DNA from 2 places in the Priestia sp. 40 genome. Region 2 is predicted to be linked to the other one. Evidence: a T-box and tRNA genes for the amino acid it is inferred to sense, from the RefSeq annotation. Region 2 holds a T-box; the other holds one or more tRNA genes.

Region 1 (7,289 bases), on a different contig from region 2:
CATTTATTCGCTAATGGTTAAGTTAGAAAGGGCGCACGGTGAATGCCTTGGCACTAGGAGCCGATGAAGGACGGGACTAACACCGATATGCTTCGGGGAGCTGTAAGTGAGCTTTGATCCGGAGATTTCCGAATGGGGAAACCCACTGTTCGTAATGGAACAGTATCTTTATCTGAATACATAGGATATTGAAGGCAGACCCGGGGAACTGAAACATCTAAGTACCCGGAGGAAGAGAAAGCAAATGCGATTTCCTGAGTAGCGGCGAGCGAAACGGAATTAGCCCAAACCAAGAGGCTTGCCTCTTGGGGTTGTAGGACACTCTATACGGAGTTACAAAGGAACGAAGTAAATGAAGCGACCTGGAAAGGTCCGTCGAAGAAGGTAACAACCCTGTAGTTGAAACTTCGTTCCCTCTTGAGTGGATCCTGAGTACGGCGGAACACGTGAAATTCCGTCGGAAGCTGGGAGGACCATCTCCCAAGGCTAAATACTACCTAGTGACCGATAGTGAACCAGTACCGTGAGGGAAAGGTGAAAAGCACCCCGGAAGGGGAGTGAAAGAGATCCTGAAACCGTGTGCCTACAAGTAGTCAGAGCCCGTTAACGGGTGATGGCGTGCCTTTTGTAGAATGAACCGGCGAGTTACGATCCCATGCAAGGTTAAGCTGATAAGGCGGAGCCGTAGCGAAAGCGAGTCTGAATAGGGCGTTTAGTATGTGGTTGTAGACCCGAAACCAGGTGATCTACCCATGTCCAGGGTGAAGTTCAGGTAACACTGAATGGAGGCCCGAACCCACGCACGTTGAAAAGTGCGGGGATGAGGTGTGGGTAGCGGAGAAATTCCAATCGAACCTGGAGATAGCTGGTTCTCTCCGAAATAGCTTTAGGGCTAGCCTCATGTTGTGAGAGTCTTGGAGGTAGAGCACTGATTGGACTAGGGGCCCCCAACGGGTTACCGAATTCAGTCAAACTCCGAATGCCAAAGACTTATCCATGGGAGTCAGACTGCGAGTGATAAGATCCGTAGTCAAAAGGGAAACAGCCCAGACCACCAGCTAAGGTCCCCAAGTATACGTTAAGTGGAAAAGGATGTGGAGTTGCTTAGACAACCAGGATGTTGGCTTAGAAGCAGCCACCATTTAAAGAGTGCGTAATAGCTCACTGGTCGAGTGACTCTGCGCCGAAAATGTACCGGGGCTAAACGTATCACCGAAGCTGTGGATTGACATCTTTGATGTCAGTGGTAGGAGAGCGTTCTAAGTGCAGCGAAGTCAGACCGTAAGGACTGGTGGAGCGCTTAGAAGTGAGAATGCCGGTATGAGTAGCGAAAGACAAGTGAGAATCTTGTCCACCGAATGCCTAAGGTTTCCTGAGGAAGGCTCGTCCGCTCAGGGTTAGTCGGGACCTAAGCCGAGGCTGAAAAGCGTAGGCGATGGCCAACAGGTTGATATTCCTGTACCACCTCCCCGCCGTTTGAGTAATGGGGGGACGCAGTAGGATAGGGTAAGCGCGCTGCTGGATATGCGCGTTCAAGCAGTTAGGCTGATGAGTAGGCAAATCCGCTCATCATTAAGGCTGAGCTGTGATGACGAGGGAATTATAGTACCGAAGTTCCTGATTCCACACTGCCAAGAAAAGCCTCTAGCGAGGCGGGAGGTGCCCGTACCGCAAACCGACACAGGTAGGCGAGGAGAGAATCCTAAGGTGATCGAGAGAACTCTCGTTAAGGAACTCGGCAAAATGACCCCGTAACTTCGGGAGAAGGGGTGCTCTGGTAGGGTTTATAGCCCGAGAGAGCCGCAGTGAATAGGCCCAGGCGACTGTTTAGCAAAAACACAGGTCTCTGCGAAGCCGCAAGGCGAAGTATAGGGGCTGACGCCTGCCCGGTGCTGGAAGGTTAAGAGGAGGGGTTATCCTTTGGGAGAAGCTCTGAATTGAAGCCCCAGTAAACGGCGGCCGTAACTATAACGGTCCTAAGGTAGCGAAATTCCTTGTCGGGTAAGTTCCGACCCGCACGAAAGGCGTAACGATCTGGGCACTGTCTCAACGAGAGACTCGGTGAAATTATAGTACCTGTGAAGATGCAGGTTACCCGCGACAGGACGGAAAGACCCCGTGGAGCTTTACTGTAGCCTGATATTGAATTTTGGTACAGCTTGTACAGGATAGGTAGGAGCCTGAGAAACCGGAGCGCTAGCTTCGGTGGAGGCGTCGGTGGGATACTACCCTGGCTGTATTGAAATTCTAACCCGCGGCCCTGATCGGGCCGGGAGACAGTGTCAGGTGGGCAGTTTGACTGGGGCGGTCGCCTCCTAAAATGTAACGGAGGCGCCCAAAGGTTCCCTCAGAATGGTTGGAAATCATTCGTAGAGTGTAAAGGCACAAGGGAGCTTGACTGCGAGACCTACAAGTCGAGCAGGGACGAAAGTCGGGCTTAGTGATCCGGTGGTTCCGCATGGAAGGGCCATCGCTCAACGGATAAAAGCTACCCCGGGGATAACAGGCTTATCTCCCCCAAGAGTCCACATCGACGGGGAGGTTTGGCACCTCGATGTCGGCTCATCGCATCCTGGGGCTGTAGTCGGTCCCAAGGGTTGGGCTGTTCGCCCATTAAAGCGGTACGCGAGCTGGGTTCAGAACGTCGTGAGACAGTTCGGTCCCTATCCGTCGTGGGCGTAGGAAATTTGAGAGGAGCTGTCCTTAGTACGAGAGGACCGGGATGGACACACCGCTGGTGTACCAGTTGTCTTGCCAAAGGCATCGCTGGGTAGCTATGTGTGGACGGGATAAGTGCTGAAAGCATCTAAGCATGAAGCCCCCCTCAAGATGAGATTTCCCATAGCGCAAGCTAGTAAGATCCCTGAAAGATGATCAGGTTGATAGGTCAGAGGTGGAAGCGTGGCGACATGTGTAGCTGACTGATACTAATCGATCGAGGACTTAACCAAACTTTTAAAAGCGTAAGCTTTACTCAGCAAACTGTTACCTAGTTTTGAGAGAACAAAACTTTTCAAAAAAAGTCTTGCTTTCTTTATTAAATCATGTATAATATAATATGTCTGGTGGCGATAGCGAAGAGGTCACACCCGTTCCCATACCGAACACGGAAGTTAAGCTCTTTAGCGCCAATGGTAGTTGGGACTTTGTCCTTGTGAGAGTAGGACGTTGCCAGGCTGTTATTATTCCACAGTAGCTCAGTGGTAGAGCTATCGGCTGTTAACCGATCGGTCGTAGGTTCGAGTCCTACCTGTGGAGCCATTTGGAGAGCTGTCCGAGTGGCCGAAGGAGCACGATTGGAAATCGTGTAGGCGGTTAACGCTGTCTCAAGGGTTCAAATCCCTTGCTCTCCGCCATTTTCATTTAATTAGCACAGTGGCCCGTTGGTCAAGCGGTTAAGACACCGCCCTTTCACGGCGGTAACACGGGTTCGAATCCCGTACGGGTCACCATTTATTTTCATCTACATAATAGTGGAGGATTAGCTCAGCTGGGAGAGCACCTGCCTTACAAGCAGGGGGTCGGCGGTTCGATCCCGTCATCCTCCACCATATATTATCTATTATCATCGCGGGGTGGAGCAGTTCGGTAGCTCGTCGGGCTCATAACCCGAAGGTCGCAGGTTCAAATCCTGTCCCCGCAACCAAGTGGTCCCGTGGTGTAGCGGTTAACATGCCTGCCTGTCACGCAGGAGATCGCGGGTTCGATTCCCGTCGGGACCGCCATTTTAAATTTAATAAGGCTCGGTAGCTCAGTTGGTAGAGCAAAGGACTGAAAATCCTTGTGTCGGCGGTTCGATTCCGTCCCGAGCCACCATTTTAAAAACATTTGTTTTTAAAATGCCGGTGTAGCTCAACTGGTAGAGCAACTGACTTGTAATCAGTAGGTTGGGGGTTCAAGTCCTCTTGCCGGCACCACAGTTATTGTGGAGGGGTAGCGAAGTGGCTAAACGCGGCGGACTGTAAATCCGCTCCTTCGGGTTCGGCAGTTCGAATCTGCCCCCCTCCACCATTTACAGGGGCATAGTTTAAAGGTAGAACTACGGTCTCCAAAACCGTCAGTGTGGGTTCGATTCCTACTGCCCCTGCCAATTATAAAAATAACATTGCATATATACGTGGCGATTGTGGCGAAGTGGTTAACGCACCGGATTGTGGTTCCGGCATTCGTGGGTTCGATTCCCATCAGTCGCCCCATTTATAAACGATATGCATATTCCAATATTGGGCTATCGCCAAGCGGTAAGGCAACGGATTTTGATTCCGTCATGCGTTGGTTCGAATCCAGCTAGCCCAGCCATATTTGCGGAAGTAGTTCAGTGGTAGAACACCACCTTGCCAAGGTGGGGGTCGCGAGTTCGAACCTCGTCTTCCGCTCCAATTTAATTTTAATAAAGTTACTTAGTCTTGAGTAAATGGCGGCATAGCCAAGTGGTAAGGCAGAGGTCTGCAAAACCTTTATCACCGGTTCAAATCCGGTTGCCGCCTCCATTTATTTACAAGCTGCCGGGGTGGTGGAATTGGCAGACACACAGGACTTAAAATCCTGCGGTAGGTGACTACCGTGCCGGTTCAAGTCCGGCCCTCGGCACCATTTATTATTTTAACTTGCCTTTTTTATTTTGCCGATGTGGCGGAATTGGCAGACGCGCACGACTCAAAATCGTGTTCCTTCGGGAGTGTCGGTTCGACCCCGACCATCGGTACTTTAGCTTTACTTGACAGGATGATTCCTGTTTTTATTTTTACTTATCGGTCGACAAATTTTGATAATATTTGCGGGTGTAGTTTAGTGGTAAAACCTCAGCCTTCCAAGCTGATGTCGTGAGTTCGATTCTCATCACCCGCTCCATACATATTGTTATCACAACGCAGTGTCTCGCTTTCAAAGCTGAGATGTTGCGTTTTTTATTTTTAGCGCAAATATAGCGTCTATCTTGAAAAGATAGACGCTATATTTGCGTACATTAGTTAATGACTTGATAGGTTGCTTCGCCGCCGTGAATTTGAATGAACATGTCACTTAGGGATTTAGTTAGTTTATAAGCCTGTTCTTCTGAAAGTGAAGGCTTTAAATAAATGAACTGTACAGCTTGTGTTGTCTTTTCAGTTACGTACGCTCGGTTAGAATCGACATAAGGGCTTCCGAAAGCTCCTAAGGCATCTTTTGAAATGATTTTATTTTCTAAAGAAATGTTACGTTCATTTAGAGCTTCATAAGACTCTTCTTTTTTACCGATAGTAAATTCGATGGGGCCCTCTAAATTAGAGGAATCATAAATTCCAATTGGTACTTCATATTGCAATGAAAAAAAGTTATTAATGTCCACAGCGGAATTGATAGAAGGCAAATACGTTTGTTTTCCTATTCGCCGAATTAAAGCCTCTATTGAAGGACGGTATTTACTTGGATCAGTTCCAAATGTTTTGAAAAGCTTTCTCCACTCGCTAACACCTTCAAATTCTGCTGCTTTTTTTGACTCAAGGTCGAAATAAATGGATTCTTGAAAGAGGCGCAGACGTCCTTTTAGCATTTGAGGAGAATCGCCAACTTCAATATTTTTATACTGAATGATTCCCATTTTGAAAGAAGGGCAAAGCTGTTTAATAGCGGGTGATAATGTAAAGTTCATTTTTTTGATCCTTTCTATTATAATTAGTATTTGTTCGTTTATAGATACCATCCTATCATTTCATTGAGTGAGAAAACAGTTCAATGCATGAATATATAGAATTTCTTAGAAAGGAGGCCATTACTCACTATGAATGCGTATCAGTTAAAGGAAGAAATTATTTCATACAGCAAAGAGATTGGAATCGATAAGATTGGATTTGCGAGTGCTTCTATGTTTGATGAGTTAAAGAATCGATTGTTAGCACAGAAAGAGTTAGGTTATGCTTCGGGCTTTGAAGAACCTGATATTGAAAAGAGAGTAGATCCCACGTTAGTTGTTCCAAAAGCTAGATCTATTATTTCAATTGCACTTGCGTATCCTTCTAAATTAAAAGATGCACCAAAGAGCACAAAGGAAGATCGCCGAGGAATCTTTTGCCGTGCTTCTTGGGGGCAAGATTATCATACGGTTCTACGTGATAGGCTTCAAAAGCTTGAAACCTTCATAAAAGAAAAAGTACCTGCAGCTATCTTTCAATCGATGGTAGACACAGGCGAGCTGTCGGACAGAGCTGTAGCAGAAAGAGCTGGTATTGGCTGGAGCGGTAAGAACTGTGCCATTATTACACCTGAATTTGGTTCCTACGTGTATTTAGGAGAAATGATTACAGATATCCCGTTTCCTCCTGATAAACCGATAGAGGACGGTTGTGGTACTTGTAATAAGTGTGTGGACGTGTGCCCTACCGGCGCGCTTGTAACAGGCGGTCAGCTGAATTCGCAGCGATGCATTGCCTTTTTAACCCAAACAAAAGGATTTTTAGCTGAAGAATTTCGAAGTAAATTAGGCAATCGTTTATATGGCTGTGATACATGTCAAACTGTGTGTCCTGAAAATAAAGGAAAAGACTTTCATTTTCACCCTGAGATGGAGCCTGACCCAGAACTTGCGAAGCCTAAATTAAAACCGCTTTTAACGATGAGTAATCGTGAGTTCAAAGAGAAATTTGGACATGTTTCAGGATCTTGGAGAGGGAAAAAGCCAATTCAGCGTAATGCCATTATTGCACTGGCCCATTTTAAAGATCAAACCGCCGTTCCAGATTTAATTGAGTTAATTAAAAATGACGTTCGCCCTGTTATTCGAGGAACGGCGGCATGGGCGTTAGGCAAAATTGGTGATAAAGAAGCATTAGATACACTTATGAACTTAAGAGAAGAAGAAAAGGACCAAGAAGTAATTGAAGAAATGTCAAAAGGTATAGAGATGCTTCAAGAGATCTAAACCGTATTTTTATTGATAAAGTTAGCTAATGAGTCATAGCGTATAATAAACGCTTAGAAAAGTGGTGACATTATGCTAACAAAAAGGAATGTATTATATACTTTAATTAAAGCGCGTGCGGACAGCTACGTAAAAGGTGAGCTTCATGAAGACTTTAAGCCTTTCATTGAACAGCAGTGTGAGCTAAAGCGGTCTCTTATAAAAAAAAGAGAAGTTGATGTTTTAAAATGTAATATGAAAGGTTCTATTCAATCTGCTCATACGGATCAGGAAGAAACAAGAGTATTATATAAGGTGCACATTCAGGCATTTTTAAAACAAAACGATTTTTTCTATATAGAAGAAGAAATTGAAGATCGTTTAGCGCTTTTTTATAAAGATACACTTATTC
Region 2 (7,289 bases):
TATAGGACTAAACTTTATTCTGTCAATAAATTTATGTCTGACTGTCTTCATATATGATAAAGATAAATGGAATTCGAAAAGATACCGCTTACATCAGCTTTTTTGGTTGTCAAAGCTCAATCACTTAAGTATTATTAGTAATTGACTTCTTTTCAAGGAGATATAAATTTTATACACAGAAAGGGTGAACACACATGAATACAATGCATGCTAATGAGCAGGTCAGTAAGAAAGATTCCTTTCCAATTGCTCTCATCTCGTTAACTCTTGGAGCTTTTGCTATCGGAATGACAGAATTTGTTATTATGGGGATACTGCCTAACGTTGCAGAAGATCTTCATGTTAGCATTTCGACTGCTGGTCAGCTCATTACAGGCTATGCTTTAGGAGTAGCAATCGGCGCGCCAATTTTAACTATTTTTACTCATCGACTTCCTCAAAAGCTTCTGCTTTGTTTACTCATGCTTTTATTTATTCTCGGAAATGCAATTGCTATCATTGCACCCAACTATGGAATTTTAATGGGAGCTCGTTTAGTTACGGCATTATGTCACGGTACTTTCTTTGGAGTAGGCGCTGTTATTGCTTCACGGCTCGTACAACCGCATAAGCGAGCAAGTGCTGTCGCAACGATGATGGCAGGTTTAACTATTGCAAATATCATCGGTGTTCCTGTAGGAACATTTATTGGTCAACACTTAGGTTGGAGAGCTTCGTTTGGAGCTATCACGATTATGGGGATTATTGCATTTATCGGTATTATTCTGTTTATCCCAAAGCTTGGTCAAGACAAATTAACAGGTCTAAAACAGCAGTTTGCTGCTTTTACCCAACCAAAACTTCTTGTAATGCTTCTTTTAAGCGCAATAGGATGCGGTAGTTTATTTACTGTGTTTACGTACATTACACCGCTTCTTGAAGACGTTACAGGAGTAAGTGAACACAGCGTTACGTGGATACTTGTATTATACGGATGTGGTGTTACACTTGGAAACGTTGTTGGAGGAAAGCTTGCAGACTGGAAGCTAATGCCTTCGGTTGTAGGTATATTTGCTTTTCTTTGTATTGTGCTGACTATTTTTACGTTTACTGTTAAAAGCCCAGCAGCAGCTATTATCACGCTGTTTTTCTGGGGAGCAGCAGCTTTTGCTGTAATGCCTGGCATTCAAGTGAAAATTATGAACTTAGCACAGGAAGCACCTGCTTTAGCTTCTACTTCGAATCACTCATTTGCTAACTTGGGAAATGCTTTTGGCGCCTTTTTCGGAGGCGTAATTATTAACCATATGGGACTTACTTCACTTCCTTGGGTTGGCGCTATTTTTGTAGGAACGGCTTTTGTTATTAGCACTTGTCTGTTTATTGTGGAAACACGCAAAAAACATAGTGAACAATCTTCCTAACTGTCTAACAACTGAACAACAAGCAAAAAAGAGCCTTTCGCTGTTGAAAGGCCCTTTTTTTGCTTTTAACTCGCTTTTTTCATTTCTTTACTTGTTAATCGACTGTGTTTACGAGAGTAACCTATATATACAAATATACCAAGCACAATCCATATGCTAAAATACAGCCATGTTGTTTTAGGAAGGTTAATCATTAAAAATAAACAAGATAATACAGATAAAATTGGTAAAACCGGGACAAACGGCATTGTAAATCCACGTTTTAAAGTTGGGTGCGTTTTACGTAAGATGATAATGCTGACGCCCACCATGCCGAAAGTTAAAAGAGCTCCGATATTTGCTAAATTTGCAAGTTCTTTTAGATCGATAAATCCTGAAATTAACGCTCCGATAATCCCTACTAGCCAAGTAGAAAGAATCGGAACTCCTGTTTTCTCGTTTGTTTTGGCAAATGCTTTTGGCAGCAAGCCGTCGCGGCTCATCGAGAATAAAATGCGTGTTGCTGCATAAATGTAGGCGAAAATAACAGCCATGATTCCAATGACAGCTCCTGCAGCAATAACTCCTGCCACTGCATTTTGTCCTACTGAATGAAGAACATAGGCCATTGCTTCTGGAACATTCAGTTCCTTATAAGAAACAACTCCTGTCATAACAAGGCATACTGCTACATAAATAATTGTGCAGATCACGAGTGAGCTAATGATTCCAATTGGCAAATTGCGCTGCGGGTTCTTTACTTCTTCTGCTGATGTAGATAAAGCATCAAAACCTAAGAAAGCAAAAAATACGGCCGCTCCCCCTGTCACAACACCTTCAATTCCATAAGGCATAAAAGGAGTCCAATTAGACGGCTTCACATAAAAAGCTCCTACAATAATAAAGAGAAGGATAATAAATAATTTAACAAGCACCATAAAGTTATTCACTTTTTTACTTTCTTTAGTTCCCTTTGAAAGCAGCCATGTAATAAGTAGTGTAATACAAATAGCAGGAAGGTTCACTAGGCCTCCGTTTGCAGGGATCGTAATCAATTCTTTTGGCAGCGAAAAACCAAAGCCTTCTAAAAAGTTATTGAAATAAGAAGACCATCCATTTGCTACTGCTGACATCGTTAATAAATAGACGGAAAGCAACGTCCATCCCATTAAGTGTGCTACCACTTCACCGATTGTTGCATATGTATAGGTGTAAACGCTACCAGATACAGGTATAGTTGAAGCAAATTCCGCATAACACAGCGCTGCAAATCCGCATACAATAGAAGCCAATATAAAAGAAAAAATAACCGCTGGCCCAGCATCGTTAGCAGCTACTAAGCCTGTTAATACTAAAACCCCCGTCCCTATTACGGCTCCAATACCAAGAAGGGTCAAATCGAATGCTCCTAATGTTTTGACTAGAGATTTGTTCTGACTTTGTTCTAATAATTGCTCGATTGACTTCTTTTTAAATAGTTTTCCCATTGCACTCTCTCCTCTCTGTTACCACTCATCCCTTAAAAAAACTTGAAAATGACGTCTTTTCCCATTCGGCTGCGCATTTTTACTTCAGATACAGAATCAATTATATAGAAATAATTACTAACTTGTCTATTAGTATACTAATATCATTATATATATTTCAAGAGTTTTTGTAAGCGATTTCTTAATATCACTCTATTTTGGATTTATAAACTAAATAATAACATTATCATTGTGCTTATGTATAATAAGTTTGAATAAAAATAATATTCTAAAAAATTATTTTATATGTTTTTAGATAACTTTTTTACTAACTATCTTCAAATATAAATTCCTGACATAGAGATTATTTAGAGAATGATGAATGTTTTATCTTACCGGGTGTTATAATGATGAAAACTGAAGTGTATGAAGGGCGGAGAAAGATGATTAACTTACTTATTGGCTGTGTTTTACTAGCATTAGGAGTATACTTTATGTTTAAATTTCTTTTTTACTCTCCTTCTAAAAAGAAGCGAGATCAGCAAAATATGAATAAACCATCAGGTGAGGCTTCAGCTTCATCCCGTATAAACGATTCGAATGGAATAAGATAAATTTTTTTATAAAATACCGGCGTTTGTCTAAGGCAAAAGTTATACTGCTGATATATATTATCTTATACCCTTCTAGTTCAATATTCCCTTCATTTTGGTGTGAGACAAAATGAAGGGAATCACTATCCGACTTAAAAGATCGGATTTTTCTATTTAGTAAGGTAAATAGCTTCAATACACTCTGTTTGAATTCTTTTCTTTATTCAAGTGTACAGCTGCCTCTTCTACACTTACTGTTCCTATATTTTTCTTCCCGTGCTTTCGCATAGCAAGGGATTCATTTTCCACTTCTTTATCTCCTATCACAGCCATATAAGGAACTTTCAGCATTTCTGCTTCTCGAATTTTCAGCCCTATTTTTTCAATGCGATCATCTACTTCAACACGATACCCTTTTAACTCCAGCTCGTATTTCACTTTATATGCATATTCCACGTGCGGCGGTGCAATAGGCAATAGTTTGAGTTGAACAGGAGCTAACCAAAGAGGAAATTGGCCTTCGTAATGTTCAATCAAGATGGCCATAAATCGCTCAACGGAACCGTATATAGCGCGGTGAATCATTACGGGACGATGAGGTTTATTGTCTTCTCCAATATACATACACTCAAACTTCTCCGGCATTAAGAAATCAAGCTGAACTGTTCCACACTGCCAGCTTCGACCTAAGGAATCTAAAATATGAAAATCGATTTTCGGCCCATAAAAAGCTCCGTCTCCTTCATTCACCTGATAGTGTAAGCCTTTTTCACTTAACACAGATTGAAGCGACTTTTCTGCTTGGTTCCATGTTTCAATATCTCCCATGAATTTTTCAGGTCGTGTGGATAACTCCACTTTGTAATTGAAGCCAAAATGTGAGTAAAAGTCATGGATAAACGCTAGAATGCGGCTAATCTCAGCTTCAATCTGACTGAGTTCTACGAATAAATGAGCGTCGTCCTGTGTAAATGAACGGACTCTTAGCAATCCGTTTAAAGAACCAGAAAGCTCGTGACGATGAACTAATCCAAGCTCTGCGTATCGAATCGGAAGTTCTCGGTAGCTTCTTCGCTTGCTGTTAAACAATAAAATGGCTCCCGGACAATTCATCGGTTTAATCGCATAGTTTTGTTTGTCAACATTTGAAAAATACATATTTTCATGATAGTGCTCCCAGTGTCCTGATTGTTCCCATAGCTCCTGTTTCATCATGATTGGTGTTTTTATCTCCTGATAGCCTGCTTTGTAATGCTTTTGTTTCCAGTAGTTTTCTAACTCATTTCGAACAATCATTCCGTTAGGTAAGAAAAACGGCATACCAGGAGCTTCTTCCATCGACATAAACAGCTCCAGTTCTTGACCTAATTTTTGATGATTTCGTTTTTCTGCTTCCATTTGTTTTGACATGTTCATTCCTCCAATATGTTTTTATTCAACAAAAAAGCCGCACTCATCCCCAGTAAAGGGACGAATGCGGCCGTGGTACCACCCTAATTCCGTAAAATACTCATACGTATTTTACGCTTAAAAAGATAACGGTTTTACCGGTTGCGGTTTCAGTGTATATACATTCCCCGCCGCAGCTCCAAGGTGGTAAATTCATTTCGTTTTCTAAGGGTTCTCAGCCAGTGACCCTACTCTCTGTAAAGAAAATTAAAAAATGATTCATGTCCTTCTCATTGCTCGTATATTCATTTTTTCTACATAAAAAACCGCACTCATCCCTGGTGAAGGGACGAATGCGGTCGTGGTACCACCCTAATTCCGTAAAATACCCATACGTATTTTACGCTCAAAAAAGATAACGGTTTTACCGATTGCAGTTTCAGTTATGCACGTTCCCTGCAATAGCTCTAAGGTGGTAAATTAGATGATTTCTTAAGGGCTCCCAGCCAGTGACCCTATTCTCTGCGAAGAAAACAGCACCTAATTCATGTCCTTTTCATTGCCAAATACTGTTTATTAGTTGTTAAAAGCGATTATAGTGTATAAATTTAACAGAAGTCAAGAGATAATTTTTTATTTTTTAATGTTATAGGATTACTTTATGTTTAAATTTCTCAAAAGTTACTTAGGAATACATGAACTTAAAAAGTTTTTTATTATAATATTAAAAACTGTATTTTATTCTTGTTTTTACACAATAAAGGCGAATCAGAAAGATATTAAAAGCGCGGATTTATTTTATATACGCTTTATAAACGAAGTAAGATCCAATACTTCTCCAAATCAGAATAAGTAACATAGCACAAGTATCGTCAGGTTTTTTATTTGTATACTAAAATATTAAATATGTCTTTTTCTACTTACAAAGATATTTGACTTCAATCCGTCGAAATTATTTTTTATCTATCTTTAGACGGAAGCTCATTATGCATGTTTCCACTTTGCGGAAAAATCCGTTTTTTCTTGATTTGTTCTTTAAGAATAACATCAAGCTGACGCTGAATTTTCCTTGTTTCATTTGTCGAAAAATACGGATGAGCCAGATTTACTGTTTCTAACGGATCCTTGGTCAAGTTGTACATTTCAATTTGATCGGGAACCCCTGTTGTTTTGGGGATAGTAAGACTTACTGGGTAACCTTCATATTGCTCTCCGTGAATGAATTCATCTTTTTCGTCATCTGCTGACCAAAATTGCAGATTATCATGATAGCGAGCGTATTTCCAAATTTCCTTTCCTGCCGCTGACGGAAACTCTACAATGACCGCTTGAATGTGATTAGGCTGAACAACTGACGGGTAGCTTTCTCCTAAAAAATTTGTTTGGTGAAGTCCTTTTGTCGGGTCATCATCCGTCATGAAGAAAATCGCTGTTTCCTCTTGCTCAGCACACGTTTCTCCTCGAAGTATACCTGACAGGTCTCGCCCAACAAATGGATGTACTTCCGTATGACTTTTTTGTAATTGCTTTTGAATAGCTGAAGCATCTATATTAGCCAAACTAAGCATTGTCGGGATCAAGTCAACGTGACTAGTCAACAGGTCTGTACGTTGATAGCTAGGAAACAAATGCTTGTTGTGAATGAGAAACGGCACATGAATAGATTCTTCATACATGTTGTACCATTTTTGATGTAGTCCTCCGTGAGCCCCAAGCAAATCACCGTGGTCAGACGTAAAAATAATAATGGTATTTTCATAGAACGAAGATTGTTCGATGGTGCCAAGAATTTTTAAAATTTGTTTATCAACATTTTTTTGAAGCTGATAATATAAGCGCCGGTAGAAACTAGAATTTGGCGTCGGCTGCAGCGCTTTTGGGTAAATGTATTTATAGCTGCTTTGAGCGCTAGGCTTTGTTTGTAAAGATTCTCTAATGGTAGGTGGCGGCTCGATGTCCGGAATTGTCTCGTCAATAAAAAACTGAAACATAGGAAGGTGTTTGGTAATCGCTCCGAACAGCGCAATGTCATGCGGGTTCACAAACGAAGCTACCATGAGCCAAGGCTGCGCAGTCTTTTGATATTCTAATCGTTGGATAAGCTCTATGATTTCCTCTGCATATATTTTGTCTCGTCCACTCACTCCAATGGCCGCAGATGAACCAGAATTGTGCGGGTTTCTCCCTTCCGGCTCTGGACCAATCCACTCTGAAAAACCAAACTTTTCAAGCTTATTAGCCCGTTGATAGAGGCGCTCTTTTTCTGGATCCGGTCTTCCTGTTTGCATCTGGTAGCTAGAAAAAACGTTGTGTGTTCCTGGAATTAAGATGTTCTCATCAGAAATATGCCATTTTCCTTTATAAAAGGTTTGATACCCAGCCTGCTTAAAATAATCTCCCATCGTTGGGACGGTATTAGGCTGCAGCCAAAACATATCAGGATCTTGTGACTTCTTTGC

Evidence for each region. A T-box is a leader RNA that pairs with one kind of tRNA and senses whether it is charged. The one in region 2 lies ahead of thrS (threonine--tRNA ligase), so its partner is inferred to be a tRNA-Thr.
Region 1: it has a tRNA-Thr gene. The T-box ahead of thrS (threonine--tRNA ligase) is inferred to sense a tRNA for this amino acid. The anticodon was not compared.

Annotation. Positions count from the first base shown of each region.
Region 1 is NZ_JBMPZA010000015.1:522,497-529,785, reverse strand. Features, by position in the region: rRNA gene ACO1DI_RS17615 (23S ribosomal RNA) at 16-2,951, shown strand; rRNA gene rrf (5S ribosomal RNA) at 3,062-3,177, shown strand; tRNA gene ACO1DI_RS17605 (tRNA-Asn) at 3,187-3,261, shown strand; tRNA gene ACO1DI_RS17600 (tRNA-Ser) at 3,265-3,356, shown strand; tRNA gene ACO1DI_RS17595 (tRNA-Glu) at 3,378-3,452, shown strand; tRNA gene ACO1DI_RS17590 (tRNA-Val) at 3,476-3,551, shown strand; tRNA gene ACO1DI_RS17585 (tRNA-Met) at 3,570-3,646, shown strand; tRNA gene ACO1DI_RS17580 (tRNA-Asp) at 3,650-3,725, shown strand; tRNA gene ACO1DI_RS17575 (tRNA-Phe) at 3,741-3,816, shown strand; tRNA gene ACO1DI_RS17570 (tRNA-Thr) at 3,842-3,917, shown strand; tRNA gene ACO1DI_RS17565 (tRNA-Tyr) at 3,928-4,011, shown strand; tRNA gene ACO1DI_RS17560 (tRNA-Trp) at 4,017-4,090, shown strand; tRNA gene ACO1DI_RS17555 (tRNA-His) at 4,121-4,196, shown strand; tRNA gene ACO1DI_RS17550 (tRNA-Gln) at 4,225-4,299, shown strand; tRNA gene ACO1DI_RS17545 (tRNA-Gly) at 4,305-4,379, shown strand; tRNA gene ACO1DI_RS17540 (tRNA-Cys) at 4,417-4,490, shown strand; tRNA gene ACO1DI_RS17535 (tRNA-Leu) at 4,505-4,593, shown strand; tRNA gene ACO1DI_RS17530 (tRNA-Leu) at 4,624-4,705, shown strand; tRNA gene ACO1DI_RS17525 (tRNA-Gly) at 4,778-4,851, shown strand; gene ACO1DI_RS17520 (B3/B4 domain-containing protein) at 4,967-5,632, opposite strand; gene queG (tRNA epoxyqueuosine(34) reductase QueG) at 5,762-6,898, shown strand; gene ACO1DI_RS17510 (amidase domain-containing protein) at 6,971-7,289, shown strand, end outside.
Region 2 is NZ_JBMPZA010000012.1:126,696-133,984, forward strand. Features, by position in the region: gene ACO1DI_RS13480 (MFS transporter) at 195-1,403, shown strand; gene ACO1DI_RS13485 (amino acid permease) at 1,469-2,869, opposite strand; gene ACO1DI_RS13490 (hypothetical protein) at 3,259-3,462, shown strand; gene thrS (threonine--tRNA ligase) at 3,634-4,851, opposite strand; T-box leader at 4,905-5,133, opposite strand; T-box leader at 5,173-5,399, opposite strand; gene ACO1DI_RS13500 (sulfatase-like hydrolase/transferase) at 5,790-7,289, opposite strand, start outside.